DNA from 4 places in the Paenibacillus sp. N3/727 genome. Region 3 is predicted to be linked to each of the others. Evidence: riboswitches for the same ligand, from Rfam matches in the RefSeq annotation. Region 3 holds a riboswitch; each other region holds the start of a gene.
What was found. Region 3 has a riboswitch for cobalamin ahead of MNQ98_RS24470 (ABC transporter substrate-binding protein). Riboswitches for the same ligand answer to the same signal wherever they lie in the genome.
Positions count from the first base shown of each region.

Region 1: another riboswitch for cobalamin. It lies ahead of MNQ98_RS07720 (anaerobic ribonucleoside triphosphate reductase); the one in region 3 lies ahead of MNQ98_RS24470 (ABC transporter substrate-binding protein).
Region 2: another riboswitch for cobalamin. It lies ahead of MNQ98_RS20525 (1-propanol dehydrogenase PduQ); the one in region 3 lies ahead of MNQ98_RS24470 (ABC transporter substrate-binding protein).
Region 4: another riboswitch for cobalamin. It lies ahead of MNQ98_RS05210 (S-layer homology domain-containing protein); the one in region 3 lies ahead of MNQ98_RS24470 (ABC transporter substrate-binding protein).

Region 1 covers NZ_CP093336.1:1,721,363-1,724,513, forward strand. The annotation lists gene crcB (fluoride efflux transporter CrcB) at 1-258, shown strand, start outside; gene crcB (fluoride efflux transporter CrcB) at 255-608, shown strand; gene MNQ98_RS07715 (PCYCGC domain-containing protein) at 652-1,188, shown strand; cobalamin riboswitch at 1,299-1,479, shown strand; gene MNQ98_RS07720 (anaerobic ribonucleoside triphosphate reductase) at 1,684-3,151, shown strand, end outside.
Region 2 covers NZ_CP093336.1:4,447,536-4,450,686, forward strand. The annotation lists gene eutS (ethanolamine utilization microcompartment protein EutS) at 1-263, opposite strand, end outside; gene MNQ98_RS20525 (1-propanol dehydrogenase PduQ) at 460-1,602, opposite strand; adenosylcobalamin (AdoCbl) riboswitch at 1,997-2,148, opposite strand; gene MNQ98_RS20530 (VOC family protein) at 2,225-2,617, opposite strand; gene MNQ98_RS20535 (PhzF family phenazine biosynthesis protein) at 2,656-3,151, opposite strand, start outside.
Region 3 covers NZ_CP093336.1:5,264,203-5,267,353, reverse strand. The annotation lists gene cbiB (adenosylcobinamide-phosphate synthase CbiB) at 1-232, shown strand, start outside; gene MNQ98_RS24475 (histidine phosphatase family protein) at 223-813, shown strand; cobalamin riboswitch at 897-1,108, shown strand; gene MNQ98_RS24470 (ABC transporter substrate-binding protein) at 1,346-2,353, shown strand; gene cobT (nicotinate-nucleotide--dimethylbenzimidazole phosphoribosyltransferase) at 2,392-3,151, shown strand, end outside.
Region 4 covers NZ_CP093336.1:1,168,829-1,171,979, forward strand. The annotation lists gene MNQ98_RS05205 (ABC transporter permease) at 1-727, shown strand, start outside; cobalamin riboswitch at 868-1,067, shown strand; gene MNQ98_RS05210 (S-layer homology domain-containing protein) at 1,221-3,151, shown strand, end outside.

The DNA.
Region 1 (3,151 bases), 2.8 Mb from region 3:
GGCTGGTTTTTGACTTACTGCTTATCTTCCACACATATTTCAACACAGGTTCGTCTGCTCATCGGCACCGGGTTTACGGGGGCGTTTACGACATTTTCAACCTTTACAGTGGATACAGTCAGGTTAATCGGTAATGGTCAGAACGCAGTCGCCGTGATCTATGTAGTCATAAGTGTTGTTGGCGGTCTGCTCATGTCCTGTATCGGTGTTTGGCTGGGACGGAAGATGTCTTCAAAGCAAGAAGGTGCGGCAGTGTGATTTTGTGGATAGGATTAGGCGGGATTGCCGGAGCGGTTTCCCGTTATTGCGTTGGTGTTTGGCTTGGAAAAAAAGCACAGGGGACATTCCCGTGGGCTACGCTTCTCGTAAATTTGGTCGGTTCCATCATACTTGGATTTCTTGCAGGTTATGCAGACCATCTGTCTGAAGCCGTTTACAGAATGCTCGGTACCGGCTTTTGCGGCGCGTTTACCACATTTTCAACCTTTGGTTATGAAGCGGTCACCTTGGCAGGAAACAAGCAATACATACAAGCATTCTTATATGTGCTCATATCGGTTATGCTGGGTCTTGCAGGGGCATGGACAGGACTCTATATAGCGGCTTAGAAATGAATCAATAAAGGGATTTTGTGGCCATTTTGGGGAGGAAATGAGTATGTACAAACGTAAATTTGCAGTATTGGTGCTGTCTGCAGGTCTGGTACTGGGTGGTTGCGGTGCTGAGAAGGCACAAGAGCCTGCAGAGAGTAAGCAAGGAGCTGAAACGGTTCACGAACATGGTTCACAAAACAAGCTTGCTAATGGAGATCTTCAAGAAGTTACAGCGTCTGCGAAGGAGCTGCCAACGTTCTTGGACGGTAAAAGCGATGAGATGCGTACGATATATGCACTCGCAGCTCAGGAAAAAGATGTGCTTACCTGGATTCCATGCTACTGCGGCTGCGGTGAAAGTGCAGGGCACAAGAGTAATCTGAACTGTTTCATCAATGAGGTTAAAGAAGACGGCAGCATTGTGTGGGATGATCACGGCACACGATGTGGTGTTTGTCTGGAAATCGCAGTAGAATCAGCCAAGATGGACAGTGAAGGAAAAAGTTTGACTGAAATCCGCAACACGATCGATGAAAAATATAAGACAGGTTACGCGAAACCGACCCCTACACCAATGCCGACAGAAGCGAATTAATTTCCTGTAATCTATCGATGCCATATGGTGCACGCCCCCTCCGGAAGTTTCCACCTGTGATTAATGTTACAGTTAAAATCTATATGTTGTTATATTGTTTGATGTAACAACTACATATAGTGCTTGATGGTAGATCGGATATGTCCGGTCTTAAAAGGGAATCCGGTGAAAATCCGGAGCGGTCCCGCCACTGTAACAGCTTCTCAAGGAGAACAAACCAACCAATCCATCCGGTTTTCTCCGCCAGTTTGTGAACTGAAGCCAGATACCTGCCATTAAGACAACACGGTGTGCCTACGGTTGATAGGGAAGTGTTTCGAATGAAGGGTTGTCTGGTCCGTTTCTATTTGACTGGATTAAACGGTTCTTTATGAAGCATGTATTCCGCAGACTTGCGGCAGCATGCTTCTTTTATTATTCACTTCAATCGTACCGCACACCGTGAGGGGTTGATGAATACACCTGTATAGGTATTTGCCATAGGAGGAATTTGTGATGAAGGTGACCAAGAGGGACGGAACATGTGTGGCGTTTGAAGTTACACGGATTATAAGTGCAGTGAGTAAAGCTTTTCAGGCTACTGAAGGAACTTCCAGAAATGAGGAATCGTCCCGGATCGGTCTATTGGTGGAAGCTGAAACAGCTGGCTTGGAGCAAATGTCTGTGGAAGAAATACAGGACCTTGTCATACATTTTTTGAATGAAACTGGTTATAAGCAAACAGCTGAAGCTTATACAGAGTACCGTGAGGCACGTGACAGAGAACGCATAATGCGCGGAGAGCTGTACAAGATCAGCACCAACGTTATCGGTGTTAAGGATCTGGATCTGCTTCGGGAAAATGCCAATTTGAACGGTGAATCATTCAGTGGGAAAATGAGCCGGATCGGATCGGAATATGCCAAGTGGATGGCGACCAGTTTTATGCTGCCAAAACCGTTGAACGAGGCTGTGAAAAACGGATATGTATATGTGCATGACTTAGATCAATATGCACTCGGAACGACTAATTGTATTTTCATTCCATTTGATCGGCTGCTGGCAAACGGCTTTAATACGGGGAACGGTTCGGTCCGTCCTCCACAAAGCATCATGACCGCTATGGCACTGGTAGCCATCATATTTCAGTCTCAGCAGAACAGTCAGTTCGGCGGGGTATCTGGCAATAAAATAGATTGGGATTTGGCGCCTTACGTGGGTAAGTCCTTCCGTAAACATTTTCGAAAAGGGCTTTCTTATTTCAGTGAAGGCGACATGAACTTAGGAAAAGACATTTCGGATTTGGATCTGCATATGGATAACCACTCGCTTGAAGAGATTTATCCTCGTACATATAAGTTTGCATATGAAGAGACTATAAACGAGACCAAGCAAGCCGCGGAATCTCTGATCCATAATTTGAACACGATGAGCAGTCGGGCAGGGGGGCAAATTCCGTTTACCTCGTTAAATTACGGGATGTGCACTTCTACAGAGGGAAGATTAGTTTCTCATGCACTTCTTGACGCTACCATGAGAGGACTTGGACGTGGAGAGACACCGATATTCCCGCAGCATATATTTCAATGTAAAAACGGGATAAATCAGGCGGAAGGTGATCCGAACTACGATCTGTTCCTTAAAGCGGTAGAGTGCTCCAGTCGCCGCTTATATCCAAATTTTGTAAATGTGGATGCATCGTTCAATCTTCCCTATTACCGCCCGGAAGATCCAGATACGATCATTGCGACTATGGGATGCCGTACACGAACGATCTCGGACCGTTTCGGCAGAAATCGGTTGAGCGGGAAAGGGAATTTGTCTTTTAACACGATCAACCTCGTACGGCTTGGGATTGAGCATGGCATAGTAATGGATAAGCGACAAGATCCAGATATGAGCGGATTTTTCGAAAGTTTGGAACGTTATATGAAGATTGCAGTGGAAGGATTGATCCACCGGTATGAAATTCAAGCCAAGCAGC
Region 2 (3,151 bases), 820 kb from region 3:
TCACCCGTAATAACGAGTGAACCACTGAAGCGATCAACGAAGCCGATCTGCACGCCGGCTGCTTTGGTTGCAATGTCGGCCGAGATAATAGATGCTTCGCTCGGCGTAATAGTCATAATACCAATGGCATCCCTCGCATCGCTTCCCAAGCCCAGCTTCTTGTAAATATCCGGATTAGGGTTCGCGATAATATGAGCCAGCGTTACCTGTTTCCCCGGCACATACTCTTGAATGACACGTTGTTTTTCGCTATGTTGATCCATACCATCATCCCATCTCATGAAAGAAAAAGACACATATAGTTGTAAAAAAACATAAAGACCCCTTAAAAAGTTCACACGGAATTTTTAAGAAGCCTCTTCGCTTTTATTTGTATGCAACACGCCGTTGTGTTACTTTCACTATATTTTAACCTGCAAACAATGTCAATATCATTACGAACGAAACTTAACTCCAGATTCAGGATTGAAACATTTTGTTCAAAATTTCAACAATATCTGCTTCGGCAGGAACGCGTGGATTCGTGGCCGTACATCCGTCTTGTAGCGCTCCTTCTGCAATTTCCTCTCTCATCTTTTCAAGTGTAGATAATTCCACGCCGCATTCTCTCAGCGTTTGCGGCATATGCAATTGCTTCTGAAGCTGCTTGATCGCCTGCACCAGACTACGAACGCCGCTCTTTGCATTAGGAGCCGACAGCCCCAAGCTTTTGGAGATTTCGGCATATCTTGCCGCTACTGCACTACTCTCTTCTCTACCATAACCCGGTTTGTAATCCGCATTGAATTCAATGACATGCGTCAGAAGCAGTGAATTCATACGCCCGTGCGCAATCTTGAATTTAGCTCCAGCCACATGAGCGATCCCATGATTAAGCCCGAGCGACGTAATATTAAACGCCATACCAGCCAGACAAGAAGCATTGTGCATTTTCTCTCGTGCTTCGAGATCATTACCGTCATTATAGGCTCTTGGCAAATAGGCAAAGACCAGCTTGATTGCCTTCTCAGCCAGCGCATCGGAAATATCGTTCGCCTTGGTGGATACATACGCTTCAATCGCATGGGTCAGTACATCCATTCCTGTGTCGGCGGTTATGAAATCAGGCACGCTTTTGACCAATTCCGGGTCCAAAATGGCTTCTTGCGGTAGCATGTCATCGGACACCAGTGGATACTTGATGTTCTTCTCCTTGTCACTGATGACGGAGAAAGACGTTACTTCTGATCCCGTTCCACTTGTTGTCGGAATCGCTACGAACGGAATATCGTACTTTTTCAATATTTTTTGAGCGAAAAGCTTCATCGCCTTGGCCGCATCAATAGCGGAACCCCCGCCAATCGCAATAATTAGGTCGGCCTGAAACGCTCCGAGCGCTTCAACGCCCTCAGTTACGATTTCAACTGGGGGATCGGGCACGATATTGCTGAAAATGTATTGTTCGTTGCTGTCATGCAGCCGTTCAAACAACATGTTAATCATACCCGACTTGATCATAAACGGGTCTGTTACAACGAAGATCCGTCTATTTCTCCATTCCGTCAGGCGATCCAGCGCACCTTGTCCGAGATAGATGTCGGTTTTAATCGATATTTTGTCCATGTAAGGCACCTCCAAGGAATAATTGACAACAAAAAAAGAGGCCTCTAAAAGGAACATATCCCTTCAAAGCCTCTTTGCTTGTTATATATTGTGCACGCCATTGTGCAGCTTATCATCATTCAATTGTCCATCTCTACTGTACAACGTAATTCGGATACTCGTCAACCGAATCTTGTCTGCCATTCTCGGCAAGTGAGCGGTTCATTATAAAAAAAAGGGGACATGCACGCCATTGTGCATATTGTTCTTCATCATTGAAGAACCTCCCGCTTGCTTGTTGTTATACCTCATTGTATATGTTCGGCGGCGAGCACCTGGCCTTGCCGACAGCAGTGTCGGCAGCCTATCTTGCAACGTAAAAAAGCCTAGTGAGGCGTTATACGTCACTAGACTTGTAAACCAGTCACTTTCGCCTCGAAATGACTGGCCAGACAAAGTTACTAGGCAAACGACCTGACTTAAGATCGAGCATTCGATCTATCACAGTGGCGGGACCGCGTTGGATTTGCACCAAACTTCCATTACCTATAACTTTTTCTATTGTGTATGACGTGAATGGGTGTCCATTCGACATTATTATAGCATAAACATTCGGGTTGGCAATATGCAAAAATAATTTCCATTATTGTTTTTTACCAGAGCCGAAACCAATAACATAGTTATCAGGATCACTGACGGCAAATTCCTTCCATGCTCCCCAACCCATTTCCGTCAATACAGGTTCCTGAGTAAATTGGGCACCCTTAAGCTTCAATTCTTCATATAGCTCGTCCAACTCGGTATGTGTATCGATATAGGCGTATGTATCCCAAGCAACCTCCTGATCTTGTCCTGCTTTGTTAGGTGAAACATCATCCGGTGAGTTGGCCTGAATCAGCTTGAATCCGAGAGCAAAATCATCACGAACAGCCCAGAAATCGGTAACATCACAGCCTAATACATTGGAATAATATACTTTGGATTGTTCCAGATCAGAAACAAGTAGCACCTTTACTGAAGATTGAATTTTACTCATCCTATATCATCCTCCATAAAATGTTATCAAAACTGTTATCACATTCGTATAAAAGGGAGATATTCCACTTCAAACTCTTTAACCAAGACCGCTGTGCCTGAAATGAAAATATCCATCTCATTTTGTCGTATGGCGTGTACATGCACTTTTCCATCCCTATTGATCTCTTGCCCCTGCTCTACGATAAATTGAATATCATTCGAATCTTGATCTATATAGGTTAAATAGTAAGCGCCCATTACGCCCGAGGCCGTACCTGTTACCGGATCTTCAACTGTACCAGAGTAAGGGGATGAAAAATGTCTCGCATGCATAAACGCATTCTCGTCATAGGTTTCAAAACAAAAAGGATGTACAGACGCTTTGGGGTTCTGGGCTAATATTTCAGGAAACTGTTTATTGTTTGGCTTCATGATTTTGAAACTATCCAATTGCCTTATTGGAACTAATAAAGTCCAAATTCCTGTACTACCATAAACAATGGGCTTCGTGACATCCAAACAGTCTTCAGTTAATCCCATGGACTCTGCTAGT
Region 3 (3,151 bases):
CAACAGTGGATTTCCTGAATCAGCTGTAGCTGGAGCTTTAGGGATTCGGCTCGGAGGCGAGAACGCCTATAACGGTGTGGTATCTTTTCGTGCATATATGGGCGAATATTCCCGTCCGATGGATAAAGGGGATATTCAGTCAACCGTAAGATTGATGCTGGCTGCATCATTATTATTCCTGCTCCTGAGCATACTTACTATATGGAGTATAGGTGGTACACTATGGGGTTAGAGTTGGTATGTATTCGTCATGGGAAAACGCAGTGGAATAAGGATAAACGATATTTAGGTCATACAGATATAGGAATTCTCCAAGAATCATTGACGGAGCTCTTACCTGTGAAAAATGCCCTTGAAGGAAGAACGTTTCATAAGATATTCTGTAGTGACTTAAAGAGGTGTAGGGAAACGCTCGATTGGATTTATTCTGCTTCAACAGATAGAGTGGTCTTCGATAACCGTTTGCGAGAAATGGATTTTGGAGATTGGGAGGGGAAGACATACGGTCAGTTAAAGCATTCTAGGATCTACCGGGAATGGCTGGACAATCCTCAATCCGTGACTCCTCCAGGAGGTGAAGCCTGGAAGCATTTTCAGGGGAGGCTGGCAGATTTTATGAACAGTCTGACCTGTTGGGTGAAGGAAGAGGGTAAGGATAACCACGTGCTAATGGTGACTCATGGAGGAGTGATAAGACAACTAGCCACTATGACCATTCCAGGTTCGACCTTCTGGGATTTCTCTGCAGATCCGGGGAGCTTGTTAACGTTGAAGTTGACATGTGATAAGGGCAAATGGATAGGACACTTGTGAGTGAGCCATTAGAGCAAGGGGTTGTAAGGTGTCCCTATCTAACCTATAATTTTAAATTGAGAAGTAAGTCTTGTATCTAAATGAATATAAAAAACTTGTGAGGTCTAGATTAGAAGCGCAAAATATGTGCTTTTATTACCTAGTTAATGGGGAAGCCGGTGAAATTCCGGCACGGTCCCGCCACTGTAAACAGGGATATTCTCGATTTACCACTGTTCTGCGACAAGCAGAATGGGAAGGTGAGGATATTAGCGAACCTGTGAGTCAGGAGACCTGCCTTATGAGTAGTACGACGGTCCTTCGAGGAAAGGATTACGTTTGGCTTGTGGAAGTACTGCGATTTTAACCCGGTACATAGCCGCGGGACTCATGGCAATTACTATGAACCCCGTATGACGTAATCCCTGATTCTTTCTTGTAAAAGAAGATCAGGTTTTTTTTGTTGCACAGACTATCGTTGAGATCATTCATTGAAATAACAAGGGGAGCATCTCGCAGAACATGAAAACGAAGATAGAGGAGAGAAATCACAATGAAACAAATGTGGAAGAGTTGGACTACGGGTGCTATTACGATCATGCTGGTACTAGCGCTCGCAGCTTGCGGAAGCAATAATGAACCGAAACAAGGGACAGAACCGGCACCGGCAGCAACAGAACAAGTGAATCCCCCCGCTGAAGAGACAAGTGTACTGAAAACAGAGTATCCTCTAACTGTAAAGGATGCTACAGGTGAGACTCTTACATTTAAAGAGGCGCCAAAGAAGATTATATCCATCTCGCCTGCAGAGACAGAAAGCTTGTTTGCGCTAGGGTTAGATGAGCAGATTATCGGTGTTTCTGACTATGATGATTATCCGGAAGCAGCAACAACCAAGCCAAAAATGGGTGGTTTGTATAATCCTAACGAGGAAGCAATTATTGCAGCACAACCTGACCTCGTAGTAACAGGTATCTCTATGAGTGCAGAAGCTGCACAGCATTTGCGTGATCTGGGTATCACTATCTTCAAGACAGATCCGAAAACGGTGAATGATGTTATTGCAAATATTGAATTGTTTGGACAAATATCGGATCATCAAGAAGAAGCAAAGACGGTTATAGACAAAATGAAACAAGAGCAGAATGAAGTAACAGAAGCGGTTAAATCACTTACACCTGAACAGAAAAAGAAAGTATATATCGAGTTTTCCCCTGGTTGGACGGTAGGTAGTGGTGAGTTTATGGATGAATTAATCACTCTAGCTGGTGGAGTTAACGTTGCTGCTGATACAGCGGGATGGTATGAAATCAGTGAAGAGAAAATCATTAAAGATAATCCTGATGTGATTCTGTTCTCAAAGAATGTTATTGATGACAAAACACAGAAAACGTTAGACCAAATGATTAAAGCACGTAGTGGGTGGGATCAAATAACGGCTGTTAAGAATGATGCTGTTTATGGATTAGACGATAACCTGGTTAGTCGACCTGGTCCACGTGTGACAGAAGGTCTCAAAGAAATAGCAAAAGCGATCTATCCTGAGCTGTTGAAGCCATAAGTAGTCACAACTAAGAGCAATTAAAGGAGCAATGATGTATGAGACAAGGAATCATGGAACGTATCGGAGAAATTCGCGGTCTTGATCAAGCTGCGATTCAGGCTGCAAAATCACATATAAGTAACCTTACTGTCCCTCCGGGAAGCTTGGGTAAGTTGGAGGCAATGGCAATACAGCTTGCTGGGATCACTGGAGTAGTAAAGCCTTCTTTTGACCGTAGAGAAGTTATTATTATGGCAGGAGATCATGGTGTATGTGAAGAGGGCGTGAGTGCCTTTCCACAAGAAGTTACACCTCAAATGATTCATAATTTCCTTGCGGGTGGTGCAGCTGTTAACGTTCTTGCCAGACAAGCAGGTGCAGAAGTTGTATGTGTGGATATCGGTGTGAATAGTGAGTTGTCCCATCCTGAACTCCTATCGCGTAAAATTCGGTATGGTACAGCTAATATGGCACAAGGTCCTGCAATGACTTATGAAGAAGCGATTCAGTCTATTCTTGTTGGTGTGAAGGTAGTTGAAGATGCTGTCAGACGTGGCGTTCAACTATTTATTACTGGCGAAATGGGAATTGGAAACACGACGGCAAGCTCAGCGGTAACCTGTGCACTTTCTAATATTCCAGTCAGCGATGCGGTTGGAAGAGGGACAGGAATTGATGATTCTCGTCTACAGCATAAGATTGCCGTTGTTGAACAAGCGTTGAAGGTCAATGCTCCTGACGCGCTTGATCCTATAGATGTACTAGCTAAGGTAGGCGGTCTTGAAATTGGTGGTTTAGTAGGTGTAATTCTTGGAT
Region 4 (3,151 bases), 2.3 Mb from region 3:
TATTGGTATCAACGTATCGAAGAAGCTTAACAAAGATATTGGTGATGTGATAACGGTGTACATCAATGGAAAACCGTATTCGCTCATCGTTACAGGAATTTATCAAGCGATTTCCAATATGTCCTATTCTGCAAGAATAACGGTCGATGTGATTAAAGCAGATCATCTGGACTACAGCAATGCAGAAACATATTTTATCAACCTGCATGATAGCAGCCAGTCCGATCAGGTCGTAAGTGATATTAATGAGCAATATAAGGAAGCGCTCTCCGCATTAACTCAGAAAACGCTACTAGATTCCGTATTTAAAGAGGCTGTCGGCCTGCTTATCTTGCCAATGAGTATGATGGGATTGTTGTTTATTGTTGTCACTTGCATCATTATTTACATCACTTGTCGTATGAATATTAGAAAAGACAGCAAAACCTATGGCATTTACAAATCACTTGGCTTAACATCGAATAGGATTAGATTATCCGTAGCCCAAGGGATCGTTGCTTTATCTGTCATCGGCGCGCTACTAGGCATATGCGTCGGAGTATACCTTCTGCCTATTTTGCTGGAAAATATATTAACATATTATGGGATTATGGAAGTGCCTCTAATTATGCATTGGGGCGGTATTATTGGAGTTGCAGTCGTAAGTATCATATCGGCAGGGGTTGGTTCTTGGCTGTCGTCCAGGGTAATCGCGAACACATCCCCTCGGATATTGGTGATTGAGTAAAAATATAACGAAGTCTAGGCCCTTCCCTATGTGGAAGGGTCTTATTGCTTCATGTAGGCCGTTTTTTGTACTGTCTATGAGAAATTTCTTTGTGAAATATACCAATCTTTGTTAATATAAAAAAAAGTCTATCAAAATTAAATAGAAACAGCTTATATGGTGCTGATGCATAAAGTATGCGGCTTAATAGGGAAGGTCGATGAGAGTTCGACGCGGTCCCGCCACTGTAACGCAGAGCTGACAATCAAGGTAGTAGTCCACTGTTAAAGATTTAAACAGGAAGGACGATTGTCAAGCGATGAAGCGAAGCCAGGAGACCTGCCATGTAAGTGCTCTATATTTCTCACGAGGATGGGAGGGAGATGTTTATTTGTGCAGCTTGTTTACAGTTGCACGTTTGCTTGGTTATGCAAGACAGGCCACAGAACATCTTTCCAATATGGAAAGATGTTTTTTTATTTCCATTTTGACGATGAGGAGAACGTTGACACCTATGAAAAGATTGTTGAAGCAAAGTATATCTGCACTATTAAGCGTTGTGTTATTGCTTACTCTACTGAATCCACAAGTCGTGAGTGCGGCGAATGGTCAAAGTAATACACAATTAGACGGCATGATTGAAAGTACGGTTAATTACTATAAAGAGTACTATGGACAAGATCCTACATCCACCATTGATTCCTGGTGGCAGCTTGTTGGCCTATGGGGCGCAGGTCAGGATTTGCAAGATGGAACGTGGAAACTGCCATCTTGGGAAACGAAAGCACCAAGACTTAAACCTGATGCCGTAAATTTAACTGATCATGTTCGGTATATTTTCGCACTGCTCGCCATGGGAAAAGACCCGGCTCACGCTTGGGAAACCGATCGAAACCTGTGGGCGGAACTTGCTACCCATCAAAATCAAGAGACGGGCGGCATTGGCGGTATAAATAAACATATTTGGGCGATGCTTGCTCTGGATGCCGGAGAGAAGCTCGGACAGAATGTAGGCTCATGGAATGCTGAGTCCAAGCAAAAAGCGCTGCAATACCTGCTCAAAGCGCAGTATGAAGACGGCGGCTTTGGTCTGTCTGCTTCAGGAGGAGAAAACAGCGATACAGATATTACAGGCATGGCGCTGCTTGCGCTGGGGCAATACAAGGGGCAGAGTGAAGTTGATGCTGCCATTGAACGGGCCAAGAATGTCTTAAAGGATCGCCAGCTAGAGAATGGTGGTTTTAATTCTACGGGCACTTGGGGCTCTGGAGATAATTCGAACAGCTTATCTACTTCGGTATCCGGTCTGGTTGCCGTAGGCGAAGACATGATGTCGCCCGCTTGGCAGATGAACGGGAATACCGTCGTTGATGCGTATGCAGGATTCCAATTGGATGACGGCTCTTTTAAATGGAAAGCAGAAGATACCGATAAAAACGGAATGTCGACTGAACAGGCTCTTATCGGTTTACTTGATATTCAACATGGAAAGTCGGTATGGAAGCGAATTGCCGAAGGGAGTCTTCCACCGGTTAACCCGAGCGTGAACGTACAGGTTAGTGTACAAGGCATAGACAATCCCATTTATAATCCGAGTCCAATCATTCTGGATGTGAATGGTCAATCTTGGACAGCACTGGATGCGCTGAAACAAGCGCTGGATCAAGCCAATCCGTCAATTAGCTATAACATTACAGGTGATGGAAACCAGGCGCGCCTTACCTCCATTGCGGGACAAAATGAAGGGCAGTTGGGTGGAAGCGACGGCTGGGCTTATAAAGTGAATGGCAGTGCTCCTTCTGCAGGGGCAGCAGCCTATGAGATCAATAATGGCGATGAACTACATTTCTATTATGATCGTCAGCCTGTGATATCGTCCGCATCTTCCATTGATCAAGGCACTGTAGATCCTTCGATTGAAGTGCAGCTCGTTGGCGATACGTTCTTATCCGAGGCAGTACAGGTTGACAGTTGGTCTGTAACTTCAGAGACTACTGGGCTGAACTTAAAATCAATATCGCTGCTTACGGATCAACAAGCGAAGCTTGTCTTCGAAGGTCAAGCGGCTCCGGGCTATATTTCCATTCAAGCGCTGACAACAGCAACAGCAGGGAAAAAGACAAGTAATGAAGTTGTCATAAGTGTAAATGAAATTCCGGATCCAAACGATGACCATACGATTGTCATTGATGAGAATGAAACCAATGTGAGTGTCGGGTCGGATCAGGATCCGCTGTCCTCAAGCAAAGTTACACTTGCATTTCCAAAGAGCGAACTGCCGCATGTAACATCTGAAACAGACAGTACTTATTTGGAAGTTGACCCGAATACGAATGTCATTTCAACATGGGATAACAAGCTTGAATTACCGCATCGCTTGAATACGAATAATGATCTTTTGCTTAACAAGATAAATGAAGTCTTGTCCTCTGCAGACAAAGAGAT